3 regions of the Enterococcus diestrammenae genome follow, and region 3 is predicted to be linked to each of the others. Evidence: predicted binding sites of a transcription regulator. Region 3 holds the regulator's gene; each other region holds the start of a gene.
What was found. Region 3 encodes LexA, which represses DNA repair genes until DNA is damaged. Its sites were predicted from a motif close to CNAACANNTGTTNG; they were not measured.
Positions count from the first base shown of each region.

Region 1: the regulator LexA is predicted to act here: its motif matches at 4,216-4,229, upstream of ACO03U_RS02215 (Y-family DNA polymerase).
Region 2: the regulator LexA is predicted to act here: its motif matches at 2,478-2,491, upstream of ACO03U_RS08810 (ATP-dependent DNA helicase).

Region 1 is NZ_JBMRGR010000002.1:136,649-143,283, forward strand. Features, by position in the region: gene ACO03U_RS02190 (GNAT family N-acetyltransferase) at 1-391, shown strand, start outside; gene ACO03U_RS02195 (hypothetical protein) at 502-681, opposite strand; tRNA gene ACO03U_RS02200 (tRNA-Arg) at 1,223-1,294, opposite strand; gene ACO03U_RS02205 (DUF7916 family protein) at 1,433-2,365, shown strand; gene ACO03U_RS02210 (hypothetical protein) at 2,431-2,793, opposite strand; gene ACO03U_RS02215 (Y-family DNA polymerase) at 2,790-4,124, opposite strand; gene ACO03U_RS02220 (baeRF6 domain-containing protein) at 4,628-5,752, shown strand; gene ACO03U_RS02225 (cold-shock protein) at 5,987-6,187, shown strand.
Region 2 is NZ_JBMRGR010000011.1:14,804-21,438, reverse strand. Features, by position in the region: gene ACO03U_RS08830 (undecaprenyl-diphosphate phosphatase) at 1-591, opposite strand, end outside; gene ACO03U_RS08825 (histidine phosphatase family protein) at 781-1,482, opposite strand; gene ACO03U_RS08820 (MBL fold metallo-hydrolase) at 1,508-2,134, opposite strand; partial or broken gene ACO03U_RS08815 (DUF6485 family protein) at 2,202-2,279, shown strand; gene ACO03U_RS08810 (ATP-dependent DNA helicase) at 2,543-4,900, shown strand; gene trpS (tryptophan--tRNA ligase) at 5,158-6,168, opposite strand; gene ACO03U_RS08800 (amino acid ABC transporter ATP-binding protein) at 6,517-6,635, shown strand, end outside.
Region 3 is NZ_JBMRGR010000010.1:6,171-12,805, forward strand. Features, by position in the region: gene recJ (single-stranded-DNA-specific exonuclease RecJ) at 1-1,687, shown strand, start outside; gene ACO03U_RS08175 (adenine phosphoribosyltransferase) at 1,800-2,312, shown strand; gene ACO03U_RS08180 (hypothetical protein) at 2,641-2,841, opposite strand; gene lexA (transcriptional repressor LexA) at 2,962-3,585, opposite strand; gene ACO03U_RS08190 (DUF896 family protein) at 3,879-4,121, shown strand; gene tkt (transketolase) at 4,209-6,200, shown strand; gene ACO03U_RS08200 (glucosaminidase domain-containing protein) at 6,407-6,635, shown strand, end outside.

The DNA.
Region 1 (6,635 bases), on a different contig from region 3:
TTTGACCCAGGTTCCCTTACAGGATTTTCGGGTGGTTCCAGAAATGATGGCCCGAGTAGTGGACGTAGCAAGTTTTCTAAAAGATACGAAAAAAGTGGCTAACTTACCAGAAAGTTTGGCACTGGAAATCGTTGAAGATCGCTATGCTCCATGGAATAACGGTCTTTTTGAACTTCAAAAGGGCGAGCAGGGCGTAACAATTGCTAAAGTTGCTACGACTCAGCTTCCTAAAGTGAGTTTGACTATCCAACGCTTCAGCCAATTATTTATGGGATACTTAACCCCAGAAACGCTGGCTTTTCACGATTTAATCGAGGTAGATAAAAAAACTTTAAAAAGTTTGAAGGCCATTCTGCCAGACCAAAAACCAATTTTGGAAGATTATTTTTAAAAATGAAAAACCGCTAGTCAGAAAATCCTGATTAGCGGTTTTTTCAACAAATCAAAAAACTTCCACCTGCAAAAAGCAAGGTGGAAGTGGGAAGTTTTAAAATTAACAGGTTACTGAGGAGTATTGATAGTTGTTCGAACAAATTTAAAGCGGATTGATTTTGTAGCAGGTGTTTTTGTTTCATCACAGTTGACTTCTCGTTCTTTTAAGGCAGATTTAACAACTGCTTCCCGTGATTGTTTGTATTGATTCATGCGTCGAGCAAGAATTTCTTCTTTACGCTGCTTCATAGCGATCCCTCCTAAATTGTTTGTTATTTCTATACTGGTATTCTAGCACCTATTCAATGGTGGGTCTAGTGCCTAGATTGTGTATTTTCTAACGATAAATAGCTGTTTTGTTACTGGAAAATTCAAAAAAACGAGCCTTACGTCTTTGTAGCGAGAGGCTGTGGCGTGTTTTTTTTCACAAGCGATCAAAAGAAAATTTTTTTCATTTAAAAAAAGTATAAGATAATGGAATAGACCGTTATTTACAGCCGTCAGCTTGGTTGTGACCAGATTGGTTCGTGGTAACTTCGTGGGATGATTTTAAGCAAAAGAGGATCAGGGGGTTTTATAAAGACTAACAAGCTAATCATCTTGTCGGGTTGCCGGGCTTGATTCTGAAATCGCATTAAAAACAGATGTTTACTACTTGGTAAAGGTCTAGTTGTCATTGTATAAATTACTGTCGGTAAACTAAAAATTGCAACCAAGTGGTCTAGCTAAAATAGCGATAGACCGCGTGATTGCAACAATTTTATCCAGGCTGTATAATCAAGAAAGAAAACGTTCCCTGCCGGAATCGAACCAGCAACTAATCCTTAGGAGGGATTTGTTATATCCATTTAACTAAGGGAACAAGGATAAGGTATGGTTTATTTTAACCTTGTTAATGGGGAGTTTCAAGTAGTAGCCGTGGTTTTCCTAGTTTTGCTAGGCAAAAAGCTAGACTAATGCTGGGTGGGAACTACTTTTAGAGAGTGTAGGAGGAAAGAAAATGGTAAAACGATTGATTAGTGCAACCCCTAGTGAAGTCGCACAGATGACTGGGGCCGAACTGAAACAGTCCATCAAAGCCAGTGAAGGCCGGACGATTTGTGTTGAAAATGTGGTAGGAACGATGCCACAAGTCGGTGATTTGACCAATGCGGAAGTGGCAAAAGCTTTTGGCGCGGATCTAATCTTATTGAATGGGTTTGATTGTTTCCATCCAGTGGTTATGGGAGTGCCTGGAGTATCTTTTGAGCGGGTAATGGACGAATCCGCTAAAATTGAAAACCCAATTCCAATATTGAAAAAACTTACCGGTCGACCAATTGGGATTAATTTGGAACCAATTCCAGACGACTTAGATTTGATGAGTGAACAAGTGGTCATCTCCAAAGGGCGGACGAGTTCGGTGGAAACCATCAAGCAGGCAGAAGCAATGGGAGTCGATTTCATCTGTTTTACTGGCAACCCAGGGACGGGCGTGACCAATGCAGCGATTGCTGACGCTGTGAAGATTGCAAAAGAACATTTTTCCGGCTTAATTATCGCTGGTAAGATGCACAGTGCAGGCTCCGACGAACCAGTGGTTACTAAAGAAGCGATTGCTGCTTATGCAGAGGCTGGGGTAGATATTTTGTTGATGCCAGCAGTGGGAACAATTCAAGGCTTTTTGGAACAAGATTTAATCGAAGCTGTCAAATTTGCTAAAGCGCGGGATTTGCTTACCATGACAGCCATTGGCACGAGCCAGGAAAGTGCTCGTCCAGAAACCTTGCGTCAAATCGCTTTGACTGGAAAAACTTGTGGTGTCGATATCCAACACATTGGCGATGCCGGCTATGGTGGATTAGCACCGGTGGAAAATATTTTTGAAACCTCGATTGCAATTCGAGGGATGCGTCATACCTTGTATCGTTGTGGACAATCAATCAATCGTTAATTTGCGGATTGAGGATATTAGTAAAAGGCTGTTTAGAGATGGTGCTATCTCTAAACAGCCTTTTTTCAATCCAAATCGCTCCATTTGTGTAAGGCATGGAAGGCGACGTGGCGGATTTCGTCGTAATGAATTTTTTCTTCGGCGATATAGATGCCTAGTTCGTCATAGCCACGGATTTTGCCGATAATATCTGGTGAATAGCCACCTTCTGGATCGACTTCTTCTTTTTGAAGGGCAATGACCCGATCTTTAATCTGGGCTTCTCTCAAAAGTGCGCCGATTTCTTCGGTAGTCATCATTGGTTTGGCCGGCCAAGTCAGGGCGCGTTCTTTTTTTTCAAGGGCCAACTGACTGGTGTGCTCGGAAAGGTAGAAACCGTTCCATTTGAGTTTTTTGCGATCTTGGTAAGGGTGTAATTCGTTTGTCATAAGCCATCTAATCCTCCTGCACCACCAGCATGTCCGCCGACTAAATGGGAGCGGGCAATGCTACGAGCGCCATCTAATTTACTTGTTGCGTGGACGATTGCGGTAAAGCCATATTTACTACGGATTTTGTCGATGATTTGATCCAAGCGCTGATCGGCTGCTGCTTTTTCGGGAGTTTCAAACAGACTCAGTTGGCGACTATTAGTGAAAAGTAGTTGCGAATAACTGATGCCCACATGGCGCACGACTTGTCCGCGATAATACTTGCGAAAAAGTTGAAGACAGTAGGCGGTTAGTTTTTTGGTGCTATCCGTAGCAGGGATCTTCATCTGATGAGAAAACCCACCTCTGGTCTCTCCTTGGGCGACACCGATGAACAAGCTGATACACTGGGTGAGGCAGCCATGGCGACGAATGCGAGTGGCAACTTGTTCAGCCATTTCTTTGACGACAATTTCGATTTCTTGTTGTTTGACGTAATTTTTGGGGAGAACTTGGCTATTGCCGTAAGATTTTTCCTGCACCACGGGACTTTTTTCTGACAAAATCGTTCGATCGATTCCATTGGCATGGTAATAGTATTGTTGACCCATGACGCCAAAACGCTGGCGTAGGAGTTCAGGATCAGTATGGGCCAGCTGGTAGATACTATCGATGCCCATCTGATAAAAATTTTGGGTCATGCGCCGGCCGATGCCCCAAAAGTCCTGCATGTTAGGGATTTTCCAGATGGTTTCAGGAATGGTTTGATAGGTCCACTGGGCTTGATAGTTGTCATTGTGTTTGGCGGCATTGTCCAAGGCGAGTTTGGCCAGAAGAGGATTATCGCCAATCCCGACTGTCAAGACTAACCCTAGTTTTTCCAAGACTTCTTCTTGAATCCGCCGGGCCAAGAGGTGACGTTTTTGACTACGACTCAAGGTGGGATCAGGGAAAAAGAGATTCAATGAGGCAGTCACGTCTAGAATGGATTCATCGATGGAATAAATCAGCAAATCTTCGTCAGCAACATAGTTACGAAAAATAGCGTTGAATTTGACATTTTCCTGGATGTATAGGTTCATGCGTGGAGAGACTTTGATTAAGTCAGGGTGGGCGGGTAGATTATCGGCTCGCGTGACATTTGTGATGCCGAGTGTTTTTTTTGCCATGGGGGAAGAGGCTAGAATGAGACCGTTTCCGGTGTTGTCGGCCGTACTCATGACGACAAGGAGAGTCGTCAGGGGATCCAATCCTCGCAGGGCACACTCCACGGTAGCATAAAAGGATTTAACATCGATAAATAAAATATCGCGGACAGGTTCGGTAGCATAATCAAATCCTCGCTGCATCAATCAGACACCTCCTTTCGATCTAAAATAGCCTCAGGAGCAACTCACTAGTTGATGGTGACTTCGTGAGTAACGCCTTTCTTTTATTATAAGAACATATGTTTGCGTTTGTAAAGCGAACAGTAGCTAAAAATTGTAAAGTTAATTTATGACACCCTAAAAATCGGTAAGGTGCTAGCTAAAGTAGACGACTAACTGAAAAAGAATTTGTCATTACTGCATTATTTTAACGGTCACTATCTAGACCTATTAGCCAACCGTCAAGGGTTCTTTAGGGAGTGGCACTTCTCCCGCCACCTGAGGGCTGCTCCAGAAGGTTTATCTGTTTTTTAGTCAGGCAGTTTTGCTAAATCGGTCAATTTTTAAGCAATCGTTTTACTTTATCGATAAATGTAAGCGTGTTAAACTTTAAATACGGTATAACTTATCGTATTTAAACTGGCAAGGAGCTTTGTCTAGTTATTTAGCTAGGACAAAGCATCAACAATAGGAGGGAATCGTTTATGACAAAAGCAGGCAAGAAAGTATTGGCAGAGTTGACTGGAGCAAATGCTGTAGGACCTTTTGTTTCTGTGATGCTCAACACCCATGTGGCCCACCAGGATGTGGAGAAGGACCAAATCAAGTTCAAGAATTTTGCCAAAGAAGCCAAAAAACGTTTTGAAAAGAAATATCCCGACAAGAATTGGAATACCTACCAGGAAAAAATTGATGCTATTTTGGCAGATCAGTCCTTTTGGCGTAGTGGTCAAACTAGCGTAGCGATCTTTTTATCTGAAGAACAAACAGTGGTGCATCGTATGAATATTCCCATCGATGACCAATACTATGTCGGGGATATGCCTTATTTGTTAGGTGTTATCAAAAATGGACAGTTTAACTATACTTACTATCTTTTGGCTTTGAACCGTGATTCCTTGAAACTTTATTTTGTCGACAATCAACAAGTAACGCCAGTCGAGCTTCCGGAAGGGGCGCCAGTGGATGTGCCGACAGCTTTAGGAGAAGAGCTGACTGGTGGTAGTTTGAATTATCGTACCCTAGGGAGTCTATCTGGTTCTAATAAAGAAGGGGTTGCCTATCATGGGGTGAGTGCCAAAGATGAAGAAGTGGCAATCGACTGGAAAAACTATTATCAAGCAGTGGATATCTTCTTACGTGAGGACTTTGACAATCCAGAAAACTACCCCTTGTACTTGTTTGCTTTACCAGAAAATCAGACAATGTTCAAAAAATATGCCAAAGTACCATTCTTCAGTAGTGAGGTTGCCATCAGTGCTTCTCCGGCCTCTTTGAGTACTCAAGACATCGCAGCTCAAATTGGTGAAGTAGCTAAGCAACGGGCAGAAAAAGAAATCACAGCCTATCAAAAGCTGATGGATAAGAAATTTATGGACCAATTGGTGGATATCGTACCTGCTGCCAAAGAGGGACGGATTTCCCATCTCTTTATCGCTACCAGTAATTTGGTGGACGGCTTTGGGGAAGACCCTGATACTGAGTATGATCGACGCCAAGTATTGAATACGATGGCAGACTATGTGGTGAAAAACGGCGGTGAAGTCTTTATTCTTGACCAAGCTGATGCGCCAGATGAAAAGAGTCTCGTAGCCATCTTGCGTTATTAAAACTTAAGATTTGAAATCCCTTCCCATCAGTCTTTTTTCTGATGAGGGGGGATTTTTCTTCACTTTTGTTAAAAAGATTAGGTAATGATTGCAAACTATGTTACAATACAAATTGTAGTTTTAGTGAAGGGCTTTTATGGTTTGTTTCCATAGTTAAACATCCCCATTGACACCCGATACATGAAATTGCGCAAAACAAATTGTGGGCAAACCCCACACAGGAGGATATTTAATATGCAAACAGGTACTGTAAAATGGTTCAACGCTGACAAAGGTTTCGGTTTCATCACTGCAGAAGACGGCAACGACGTATTCGTTCACTTCTCTGCAATCCAAGGTGACGGCTTCAAAACATTAGAAGAAGGTCAAACAGTGACTTTCGACGTTGAAGACGGCCAACGTGGCCCTCAAGCAACAAACGTTGTTAAAGGCTAATCCATTTTAAACCAACGAGTCTGACGGAAATCCCGTCAGGCTTTTTTTAATAGCTAAAGAACTTATAAAAATTAAACTCCAAAAAGCTTGATGTATCAGGAACTAAGTGGTGTAGTATACCGTCATTTTGATGTCTGAAAAAGGTGAAATTTAGCTCCGTAGGAATTGGGTTGACGGTAGCTAGACCGGCAAAAGCCAAACGAAAAATCTGTTTGTCTTTTGCCTTGCGCATTCAAACTTAGAGTAAGTGGTGCAAGCACCACAACTCTAAGTAATTCATTACGCATCTTTAGAGCTACTGTCAATCCAATTCTACTCTGCTAAATCTCACCTTTTTCATGGTACATCTGCTACCTTACAAGAAAACAATTTGCTGGATTTATGAAGCAAAAGGAATAAATTGATTATCGATAAAACAGGGCGGACTTGCTGGAGGAGAATGCTTCGG
Region 2 (6,635 bases), on a different contig from region 3:
CATAAAGAATGAAAACTCGGTTGCAACAAAGCGCGAGGCACCGATTAGGATTCCTCCTAAGATAGTTGCACCGGAACGAGAAGTCCCAGGCACTAATGAGAGGACTTGGAACATTCCGACTAACAAAGCCGCCTTATACGTAAAATCATTTAGGCTGGTACATTTTGGCTTGACTGTTTTGTTGCGTTTTTCCACGACGATGAAAGCAATCCCATAGACGATTAACATGATGGCAACAGGTAAAAAGTGATGGAAATTCGCATCCAACCAATCATCCAAAGGCAAGCCGATAATCACTGAAGGGATCACGGCGACGACCACTTTGAACCACAAGGACCACGTTTCCTTTTTTTCGACTTCGGATTTTGAGGGAGCAAAGGGGTTCAGTTTATTGAAATAAAGAAAAATGACAGCTAAAATCGCCCCTAGCTGGATCACAACATTGAACATCGTCATAAAGTCTGGCGGCATATCCAGTTTGATAAACTCATCTGCTAGAATTAGGTGACCGGTACTGGAAATTGGTAGCCATTCAGTGATACCTTCGATGATACCGAGAAGAATCGCTTTTACAATATTTAATAAAAACAAGGGAATCATTCCTTTCATAATAAAGGGCTTTTCCGATAAGTAAAAGCCACATAACTGAAAGTATAGCGTTTTTTGCTAGTAAAACCAACCGATTTCGTAAGAGGACTTCATCCTTATAAAAATTTAAAGAAAACACCAACGATGATTGCCGTAGAGCCAATTATCGTTGGTGTCATTTGACGAAATATTCTAGGACAATAGCCCTCGTGAAATTTCTCGACCTTTTGCAATATATTGGGTGTTGCCGATTTCTTCAATTGTAAACTTACCATCAGCGTATAGAAGGCGAGTGACGCTACCGTTAAGTAAATCGACACGGACCGGCTGGGTACTATCGATCAGGTTTAGCAAAAAAGCAATGGTAAAGCCATGAGAGACGACGATCCCTTTTCCTCCGCCATGTTTTTCGATTCGATGGGCGATGTCCTCAAAACCGGAGTAAACTCGTTGGGCGATTACGTCATAAGGTTCCGCCCAATGAGCAGAATCCGCGCTATAGACAGCGTGAGCGATGTCTTTAAAGGAAATATCGGTTTCCCACATTTGTTCGCTAGTTTTAAAGTTGAGCACGCGGGGTAAGACGCCCCACATTTCAGAATCATAGCCACCTTCTAATGATCCCCAGCACCATTCGCGAATCCGATTATCGATAGAGTAAGGTGGTTTGGGTTGTTGAAGAGTCTCTCCAAGGATCAGGCGCATGGTTTCGATGGCTCGGCCGGAATCGCTAGAAACCGCTTCGGCAAATGTCAGATCCCTTAGACCTAAGCCGAGGTAATGGATATCTTCGGCACCTTTGGCAGTCAGAGGGGTATCGCACCAACCTTGGGCTCGTTGCAAGGCGTTGAACATGGTTTTTCCATGACGGATGATGTACAGTTCAGTAGTCATAAACACATTCCTCATTTTTCTATTATTAGTTGTTGAAAAAAGGGTTGTACCGTTTTTCTCGTTCGATGGTGGTAGCAGCTCCGTGGCCTGGATAGACCGGAAACTCATTAGGGAGAGTAAAGAGTTGCGTCCGGATGCTGGTCAACAATTGTTCTAAGTTTCCAGTCGGTAAATCTGTCCGACCGATACTTCCTCTAAATAAGGCATCTCCCGAAACTACAAAATCTGGAAAAACAAAGCTGACACTGCCGATGGAATGTCCGGGGGTCGCCACGACTTCGAAGCGGAGACCAGCGATATCGTAGGCTTTTAGTTCAAACAAGTGATCTGCTGGGCGGATAAAGACGTCATCCATATCATCGTGACGCCCTAGACCTGAAAGATTCATCTGGGGGTCACTGAGCCAAGCATCTTCTAGAGGACTCACATAGACCGGGATTTGGTAGTGGTCTCGCAGCTGATCGACAGCTCCAATATGATCATAGTGGGTGTGGGTCAATAAAATTGCTACCGGCTTGGCATCATTTTTGCCAATTACACCAATGATTTTTTCGGCTTCAGCGCCAGGATCGATGATTAGTAGATGTTGCTCGTCGGAAACAAGATAGCAGTTTTCTTGAATCGCACCAGTAGGGATTTGGAGAATATTCATCACAGTCACTTCCGTTCGTTTATTGATTAACTCATACTAAGTATAACGCAAAGAAAATCCCTTCACAAACCAGGGGTGTTGTCAATGTATTCAAAATCGTCTGACAACCGGTGAATTTTATGATTGTTTTTTTAATGCTAGGTGATGAAGGTTTCATAGTTTTCTAATTCAAGACAGTTATATTTATTAAGTCCAAAAACATATCCAATATTTCCTTGGTCCTCGAAAGTGATTTCGAGGATTTTTTTGTGTAATAAAGCTTGTCGGGGAAAATTGATGGCTTTTACAGACCGTGTCCTTGAATGAGCAGTAGTTGCATTTTTTGAGGTGAAACGGTATGGTATAAACGTATGTTCGTCTAATGAAAATATAGCGGAAAAGTATTTAGCAGAAAGCAGGTGAGAGAAAATGGATCGTGGAAAAATCTCCGTTCGTGAGATTGTGGAATTTACTTTACGCCGAGGGGATATTGATAGTCGTCATGTTTCAAACCACACGGCACAAGAAGGCGCCCGCCTCCATCGAAAACTGCAGAAAGCTGCTGGTGAGGATTATGCAAAGGAAGTTAGCTTAAAACGGACCATGACTGTCCAAGAGGATTCTCTGACCATCGAAGGACGAGCTGATGGGATTTTTTGTGATGAAACTGGTGAAACAGTTATTGATGAAATTAAGACTTCAGAAGTTCATTTCGAAGACTTGTCAGAAGATCAGTTGGAGCTATTTTTCTTTCAAGGGATGGTCTATGGCTATCTTTATGCTTTTCAGGAACAGTTGACGGAGATAGCCGTGCAGGTGACTTATTATCAGACCACAGAAGAAGTCATCACCCGCACCCGCCGTGAGTTCACGATGACGGACTTACAACTGTTTATGGATCATTTACTTACGGAATATCATAAATGGTTGGTATTCCAAGATGATTGGCGCAGAGTTCGCAATACGGCATTGACCAAATTGACCTTTCCCTATGAAACTTTTCGTAAAGGGCAACGAGAACTGGCGGCGGCAGCTTATAAAACCTTGAAGACTTCTCGACGTCTTTTCGTCGAAGCTTCCACCGGTACCGGTAAAACGATTTCCACACTTTTTCCAGCGTTAAAGGCGATGGGAGAAGCAGATGGTGATCGTTGCTTTTATCTGACTGCCAAAACCATCACCCGACAAGTTGCTGAAGATGCCCTCAAGGCGTTAGCGAAGAATGGCAGTCAAACAAAATCGGTGACGTTGACAGCGAAGGATAAAATCTGTTTTCTAGAAGAGCGTAATTGTACGCCAGAACACTGTCCTTATGCTAAAGGCTACTACAATCGGATCAATGAAGGCTTGTGGGATTTACTTCATCATGAAAATCAAATTACACGGGAAGTTATTGAGCATTACGGGAAAAAGCATGAGCTCTGTCCCTTTGAATTATCATTAGATGTCAGTCTGTTTTGCGATGTCATTATTGGTGACTACAATTATTTATTCGATCCGACGGTTTATTTGCGACGTTTTTTTGAGGAACCAAAAGAGGACTATTACTTTCTGATTGATGAAGCCCATAATTTGGTTAGTCGTTCGCGGGAAATGTACTCAGCGACTCTGTCCCGTAATAGCGGTAACGCTTTTCAAGAAAAACTGCCGAAAAGCTTTCGCGGATTGCATCGTCGTCTCAATCAAATCGACAATGAATTTGAACTCTTACAACAACGCTCAATCGAAGAAGATTGGCGCTTTAAACACCAATCCCTGATGCCGGAGAGTCTGATTAACCGCTTGTATGGTTTTTCGGAAAAAATGAAAGAATGGTTGGCGGCCAATCCTGGCAATCCTGCAGAAGAAACTGGTTTGGCCTATTATTTTGAAGTCCAAGCTTTCTTGCGGATTTCAGAAATCTATGATGATCATTTTGAGACTACTATCGAACGCACTTATACAGATTTGAAAATCAAACTATTTTGTATCGCGCCAGCACCTTTTCTCGATCAGATGTTGGCGAAAGGTAAAAGTGCCTTGTTATTTTCGGCTAGTTTTACCCCGTTAGCTTATTATCAAGATGTTCTTGGAGGTGGGAAGGAAGCCTTGCGTTACAAACTTCCGAGTCCTTTTCCGCCAGAACATCAACGGATTTTAGTAGCTGATTATATCGAAACGACTTATCGTAAGCGCCAAGCTAGTTTGCCACTAGTCGTTGATGCTATTTATCAAATGGTTACGGGCAAAACTGGCAACTATTTGGTGTTTTTTCCTTCTTATCAATACTTGGATGAAGTAGCCAGCCTTTTTGCCAGCAATCATCCAGAGATCACTTGTTTAATTCAGGATACGCAGATGGTTGAAGAGGAGCGGGAGGCTTTCTTAGCACGGTTTGAGGCAAATCCTATTGAAACCTTGGTGGGCTTTTGCGTTTTGGGAGGCATATTTTCGGAAGGGATTGATTTAAAAGGGGACCGCTTGATTGGGACCGCCATTGTTGGTGTAGGACTGCCACAGATGAATCATGAGCAAGACTTAATCAAAAACTATTTCGATGACGCTCAGGGCAAGGGATTTGAATACGCCTATCAACTACCGGGAATGAATAAAGTGTTACAAGCAGCTGGTCGCGTTATTCGCGATGTATCGGATTTTGGGGTGGTCTTACTGTTAGATCAGCGGTTTATCTCCCCCAGATATCAGAAACTCTTTCCCCAGCATTGGCGTCATGCCCGTTTAGTCCATGGTACCCAGCAGTTACAAGCAGAGTTGGCAGATTTTTGGAGAACCCAGAACACTGTTTAACTGGCTTTGACTGCGATTGCGATAGAACAAGGGACACAGTAAAAAACTCTCTACCACAAACATAGGGTAGAGAGTTTTTTATAGTCTAAGATATTAGAAAATTGACATAAGCATAAACGCCATCATACCAAGTTTAACGATGTTTGGCTTCACGAAGGAGCACAGCTACCGCATACGGTTGGACTAAGCAAAAGTCGCTAAGTTCAGCTAGCATCTTTGGGCTGAAGAAGTTACTTTAGCCTTTCTAAGGGTTAGCCTTAGTCGAAATAAGCGATGCCCATGGCTTCTTTTACTTCTGCTAAAGTATTGGCTGCAACGATTTCGGCTTGTTCGCTGCCTTTTTGTAACATTTCCATAACGGCTGCGGGATCTTTCGCAAATTCTTCCCGCCGAGCACGAATCGGACCGAATTCGGCTTCCAAAACTTCGATCAGGTAACGTTTGATTTTAACATCACCTAGACCACCGCGACGGTAATGGTCTTTCATTTCAGCAATCGCTTCTTTGTCTGTACCAAAGACATCCAGATAGGTGAAGACCATGTTGCCTTCGACTTGCCCAGGATCTTCCACATGAATATGGTTTGGATCGGTATACATACTCATCACTTTTTTGGCTAAGACGTCAGCCGAATCAGCAAGATAGATCCCATTACCTAGAGACTTACTCATTTTGCCATTTCCATCAATACCCGGCAGGCGACCTTGGCCTTTAGGTGGTAAGACGGCTTTGGGTTCCACTAATACTTCCTGATAGGTGTGATTAAAGGTGTGTACGATTTCTTGAGTTTGTTCCAACATCGGCTTTTGATCTTCTCCGACGGGTACCAAGTTGGCTTTGAAGGCAGTGATATCGGCTGCTTGCGAGACGGGATAGATAAAGAATCCGGTAGGTACGCCTTCACCAAAGTTTTTTTGTTGGATTTCGGTTTTGACTGTTGGATTACGTCGAACGCGACCTACTGAGACCAAATTGAGGTAGTACATCGTCAATTCCGCCAATTGGGGGATTTGGGACTGAATAAAAATGGTTGTTTTCGTAGGATCTAAACCGATTGCCAAGTAGTCAAGGGCGACCTCTAAGACATTGGCGGAGACTTTTTCGGGATTTTTAGCATTGTCAGTCAATGCTTGCATGTCAGCGATCATGATAAAGAGCTTGTTTGCTGGATCTGCTTGCATCTCCACACGTTTTTTTAGAGATCCGACGTAATGACCCAAGTGCAGTTTTCCCGTGGGACGGTCGCCGGTTAAAATGGTATTACTCAATGATTTCACCTGCTCCTTAAAAATAGTTGTCTCTGTCAGTGTACCTTTTTTTAGATTAAGAAACAACCGAAAAAAAGGAAGGCTTGTCGCAAAATGCAGACAATTGTCAGAGGTTTGATTTTTATGGAAAAAGTGAAAAACACCTGAAAAATCACTGATAAAGCGACTATCTCAGTTTTTTTCTTGTTATGAAAAAGAGCGGAAAAACTGTTGCATTTGCTAAACAACTATAGAAAAATTCAGAATATTTATACGTAATAGGCGTTTTATTCTTTACAATTTGTCAAAAAAACGTCTATAATAAATATTAAATGAAAAAAATAATCATGATTTAAGGAGGATAACCGCATGGCGATGATTGATTTTGTGAATGTGGATAAGTTTTATGGAAAGTTTCATGCATTAAAAAATATTAATTTGCAGTTTGAACAAGGGGAAGTGGTCGTCGTAATCGGGCCTTCTGGTTC
Region 3 (6,635 bases):
CAAAGTTGCTTGTGCCTTACTAGATGAGGTGCCACTAGAGTTTATGGATTTAGCAGCTATTGGAACGATTGCAGACATGGTTTCTTTGACCGATGAAAATCGCGTCATGGTATCGATTGGTCTTCAAATGATCAAACAGACGGAGCGCATCGGTCTACAAGAGCTGTTTCGAGCAGCCCAAAGTAAAATTACCGATGTCGATGAAACGATGATCGGTTTTGCAATCAGCCCTCGTCTAAATGCCGTTGGTCGATTAGGAGATCCCAATCCGGCCGTGACTTTACTGACTACTTTTGATGAAGAGGAAGCTCGCCAGTTGGCCGGTAGTTTAAATACGATCAACGAAGAGCGCAAAGCTTTAGTTGCAGCCATCACTGAGGAAGTTATGGGGATGCTGGATCCCAATAGTCCAATCCACCTAGTCGCTGGTCACAATTGGCATGAGGGGGTATTGGGGATTGTAGCGGGACGAATTCTTCGGAGTACCGGAAAGCCAGCCATTGTTTTGACGATTAAAGAAGATGGAATTTGTAAAGGCTCTGGTCGTAGTATTGAAGCCTTGAATCTTTACCAGATGTTAGATGGCATGCGGGATTTATTTACAAGTTTTGGTGGACACCATGCGGCGGTTGGGTTGAGTTTGCCTCAAGAAAATTTGGCTGAGTTAAAACAGCGCATGGTTGACTATCTCGATGAGCAGAAGCTAGATTTGACGACTGGTGAGGAATTGCTTATTGATGGTGAGGTAAAAGTCACTGATATTACCTTACCGTTTATTGAAAGCCTCGCTGTGTTAGCGCCATTTGGAACGGATAATCCCTTGCCTCGCTTTGCTTTGAAAGCGACAGGAACGACTGTTTTACGACAAATAGGCGCCAATCAGCAACACTTGAAGATGGCGGTAGTCGATGATTCATCAGCAGATGCTTTGGATGTCATAGGCTTTGACTTTGGCTCTGAAATAGAGGAATTTAAGGGTGAAGCCTTCACCCTGGTAGGGGAATTTGCCATCAATGAATGGAACGGGGTCAAAAAACCGCAGATGCAGCTAGTGGATTTCCAAGTCACCGGCCTACAGTTATTTGATTTCCGAGGCAAAAAAAATGTCCGGCTCTTTAATCCTACAAAGGCAACCTTGTTGTTGGCCTTCAATCGTTTGAGTCGGTCGTTAGATAGTCAGTTTGGCGAAAGTATTTATCGCTATCGTGGAGCGGAACAGTTGCAGCAAACCTTGACTGCGGATAATTATCAGGAAATTGCCTTTCTCGATTGTCCAGAAGATCCTACCTTGATTAAAGAGGTCCTGCAGCAAGCACAAATCAATCGGGTGATGTTCGTCTTAGAAGCGCATGATGATGCGTATTTAGATGGGATTGGGACTCGGGAGCAATACGCTCGTCTTTTTAAACTAATTGCGGCACAACCCCGCTTAGATATTCGCAACAAATTACCAGAAATCGCGGGATATTTACATTTACCACCAAAATTATTGATTTTCATGATTCAGGTGTTTTTTGATCTGAAATTTGTTACAATAAGCGATGGTGTTTTGCAACGAGAGCCCACTGCTGAGAAAAAAGCATTGGAATCCAGCAAATTATATGCATCTCGCTTGAAAAAGATAAAAAGTGAAGAATTTTTATTGTTGTCAGATCTTGGCACATTAAAGGCTTGGTTGACGAACTAGGTTTGCTGATAGGGAGGATTCCTTTGATTATAGAAAGGGATTCATCAGATGACTTTCAAACACAGTAACTTATAGCGAAGACTGTTTTTCACACATCATAGGAGGAAACAAGATGGATTTAAGAGATTATGTCGCAAGCATTGCTGATTACCCACAAAAAGGGATTGTCTTCCGCGACATTTCCCCGCTCATGGCCAATGGTGAGGCCTACCGGGAAGCTACAAAGCAAATCGTGGATTATGCAGCAGAAAAAAGTATTGATATGGTAGTGGGGCCGGAAGCACGAGGTTTTATCGTGGGCTGTCCTGTGGCGTATGAATTGGGAGTCGGTTTTGCGCCAGTCCGCAAACCAGGGAAGTTGCCACGAGAAACCATCTCAGTATCCTATGAGTTGGAATATGGCACAGATACCTTGACCTTACATGCCGATGCCATCAAACCGGGACAACGAGTCTTGGTTTGTGATGATTTATTGGCTACTGGTGGTACCGTCAAAGCGACCATTGATCTAGTTGAAAAACTGGGGGGTATCGTTGTCGGTTGTGCCTTCTTAATCGAGCTAAAAGACTTGCATGGCCGTGATAAAATTGCCAATTACGAAATCTTAACCTTGATGGATTACTAATGATAAAAGGTACTGACAATTTTGGTTGCAGTACCTTTTTTATTGCTTTGAAAACGAATAGATTAAAACTTAAAAACACGCTTTTTCTGTCATGTTGTTGTGTGCTGGACATGACTTCATGAACTTTAAAGAAGAGCCTGCTAGTCTTAAATACAAAAGCACATACATTTCACTAAAACAAAGTTTGCCACTATCCGAGAAAATCTCCGGAAATGTGCTCATTTTGTTTTCCGATTTTACCAAGTTCATCTGATAATAGCCAAACGAATAGGAGCTCTTGCCTTTAACTGGCAACAGCTCCTATTTGTTCCTGTTTCTATTTATCAATTTACTTGTGACTAGGATAGCTGACAGATTGGCGGCTCTGACGGCGTTGGGCTTGGCGAATCTGTTTATCATCCCACAAGGTAAACCATAAGAAGAAGAGGGGAACAAAAATCATGGCTGCCAGCTCGACTCCATATGTGACCACCACATAGCTAATGACTAATCCTAATCCCACTAAAGCAACATTTCGAATTCCATTCATTTTCTTCACCTCATCTAAGTTATACGAACAAATGTTTGTATAGTTATTATACGAATGTTTGTTCGGTTTGTAAAGCAAAAAAAGAAATCTTCAAGCAAAAAGTTGAAGATCTCCTAGAAATCAACCAACGTGGCTGCGGTAAAGACCAACTACTTGGCCTAAAATCGTCACGTTTGGCAAAATGATGGGATCCATAAAATCATTTTCAGGTTGCAAACGGACATGGTCAGATTCACGGAAAAATCGTTTGCAAGTAGCTTCATTTTCATCGGTCATGGCAATGACGACATCCCCATTTTGGGCATCCCGTTGTTGTCGTACGATGACTTGGTCACCATCTAAAATACCGATATTGATCATGCTTTCACCACGAATAGTCAACATAAACAGACTACCAATATCGTTACTCAAATTTGGTGGAATGGGGAAAAAGTCAGAAGCTTCTTCCACGGCGAGGATTGGCTCACCAGCAGTGACCACACCTAGCACAGGCATATTTTCAGATTTGATGCCAATTAAGTCCAACCCGGCTTGCGTTAATTCAATCGCTCGGGGTTTAGTTGGATCTCGTTGGAGTAGTCCTTTTTTTTCGAGTCGGGAAAGGTGCCCATGGACGGTAGAAGTGGAAGACAGGTGGACAGCTTCACCGATTTCTCGTACGGTTGGGGGATAGCCTTTTTCTGTGACTCGTTCATGTATGAAGCGCAAGATCTCCTCTTGGCGGGAGTCTGTTCGTTTCGCCATGATTACACCTACTTTCTTTACTATGCTAAGTGTACCATACGTAAAAAGCGAAATCAAACAAATGTTCGCTTGTTGGCGAAATTTGTTCGCTAGTTGTTCCCTTGGCAAAAATTTGGCAACTTTAATGAGGGGAGAAGGTTTCTTAGCCATTTGATTGGTGAATTTGTACTGTAATTTTTGCCGGCTTTAGTTTATGATAGAGGAGGTGAAACGGGGAATCGAGGCGATTAACAATCCTTCGTTTCATTTGGAATCGTATTGAATCCATTTCACAATGGTAAGGAGGCAAGCCAATGCTGTCAGCAGAAAAAATGGCACGAATCAACGAATTGGGTCGCAAAAAAAAGAGTGGCACGTTAACCGCTGCTGAAGAAAAAGAACAGATTCTTCTACGACAGGAGTACTTAGAAGCTTTCCGCTCAGGGATGCGCCACCATATTGAAGGTATGAAAGTAGTAGATCCTGAAGGCAACGATGTGACACCGGAGAAGCTCAAGCAAATTCAAAAAGAAAAAGGTCTCCATGATCGCAAATAGCTTTTTAAGAAGGCTTAGATTCCTTCTTTGCAAAACAAAAAAATAAAGGTATAATATACCTAAATAAAGATACAGGAGGATTTCGTATTGTTTGATAAAGTCGACCAGCTGGGGGTCAATACCCTGCGTACACTAAGTATTGAAGCAATTCAAAAAGCCAATTCAGGCCACCCTGGCTTACCAATGGGGGCAGCACCAATGGCTTACGCATTGTGGACACGTCATTTGAAAATCAACCCGCTAACTTCTCGTAATTGGGTCGATCGGGATCGTTTTGTGTTATCAGCAGGCCATGGTTCTGCTTTGCTGTACAGTTTGTTACATTGTGCTGGCTATCAAGTAACCATCGATGATTTGAAAGGCTTCCGCCAATGGGGCAGTAAAACCCCTGGACACCCAGAAGTAGATCATACCGATGGCGTTGAAGCAACAACAGGACCTTTAGGACAAGGGATTGCTATGGCTGTAGGGATGGCAATGTCTGAAGCTCATTTGGCAGCAAAATACAATCGTCCTGAGTTTCCAGTGATGGATCACTACACGTTTGCTTTGTGTGGTGATGGCGACTTAATGGAAGGTGTTTCTCAAGAAGCGTGTTCCATGGCCGGTCATATGAAATTAAATAAATTAGTCGTGTTGTATGATTCAAATGATATTTCTTTAGATGGTCCGACTTCCATGTCCTTTACAGAAAATGTTGGTCAACGTTTTGAAGCATACGGATGGCAACATATTTTGGTAGAAGATGGTAACGACTTAGAAGCTATCTCCAAAGCTATCGAGGAAGCTAAAGCTGAAACCGACAAACCAAGCTTGATTGAAGTGAAGACCATCATCGGGTTTGGTGCACCAAATGAAGGTACCAATAAGGTTCATGGGGCTCCACTAGGCGCAGAAGGTTTGGAAATTGCGAAAAAAGCATATGGCTGGGATTACCCAGAGTTTACAGTTCCAGAAGAAGCGGCTGCTCGTTTTAAAGAAGCCATTATTGATCGTGGTTCAAAAGAAGAAGCAGCTTGGGAAGATATGTTTGCTCATTATAGCAAAGAATACCCAGAGCTGGCTAACGAGTTAAAAGACGCATTTGCTAACAAGTTGCCTGAAAACTGGGATGAAGCTTTACCAGTTTATGAAGAAGGTTCAAGTCAGGCTAGTCGGGTTTCTAGCAAGGAAATGATTCAAGCAATTTCCAAGGCGGTTCCAAGTTTCTGGGGTGGTTCGGCAGATTTATCTTCTTCTAACAATACGATGGTAGCCGACGAGAAAGCCTTTGAACCAGGAAATTACGATGGTCGTAATATTTGGTTTGGTGTGCGAGAATTCGCCATGGCAGCAGCGATGAACGGTATCCAACTTCATGGTGGAACTCATGTTTATGGCGGAACTTTCTTCGTGTTTACTGACTATTTGCGTCCAGCTGTCCGTCTATCAGCTATCCAAAATATCCCTGTGACTTACGTTTTGACTCATGATTCTGTGGCTGTCGGTGAAGATGGACCAACCCACGAACCAATCGAGCAATTGGCGAGCCTTCGTTGTATGCCAAATGTGCACGTGATCCGTCCAGCTGATGGAAATGAAACCCGTGCCGCTTGGAAAGTAGCTATGAACTCTCAGAAGACACCAACTGTCTTGGTCTTAAGTCGTCAAAACTTGCCAGTCTTACCGAATACGGCAACCGATGCGGATGAAAATGTGGCTAAAGGTGGGTATGTCTTGTCTCCAGCAAAAGAGACGGCCGCAGGGATTCTAATTGCGACGGGTTCTGAAGTCGGTCTAGCTTACCAAGCACAACAAGCGTTGGCTGAAGAGGGAATCGATGTAGCCGTGGTTTCTATTCCAAGCTTCGACTTATTCCAAGCGCAATCGCCAGAATATATCGAATCTGTCTTGCCTAAAGCTGTAACCAAGCGGGTAGCTATCGAAGCTGGTGCCTCCTTTGGTTGGGAAAAATATGTAGGCGATGCTGGAAAAATCATCGCGATTGATCACTTTGGTGCCTCCGCTCCTGGAGACAAAGTTTTAGCAGAGTTTGGCTTCACAGTCGAAAATGTCGTAAAAACTTTTAAAAGTCTTTAATTAAACGTCGCTTTAATAAAGAAGCCCAATTGCTTTAAACAGCGGGGCTTCTTTATTTTGTCTTAGTCGAATAGTCAGAAAAAATAAGCCGAGCGAGGGCTTTCACTTGTTCTTTTCCTGCGAGATACGTATAATAATGAAAGCATGAATAAATGACGTTATTCAAAAGGCTCTAAAAAAACTGGAGCTGAAAACAGGAGGAACCCATGAAAAGTTATCAGACACGGATTGAACGACGCAACGCAAGAAAAGCTGAAAAACAAGCACTTGCGAAAAAAGCAGTGACAGTGGTGGGTACTAGTGTCGCAGTCGTACCAGTCTTAGGTGGCGTTATCCCTGGTCAACAAGCAGAAGCCAGTGAATACAACTACCAACAACCAAGTGCTGCCCAAAACCTTATCGCGCAAATTGGACCAGTTGCCAGCCAGATTGCTG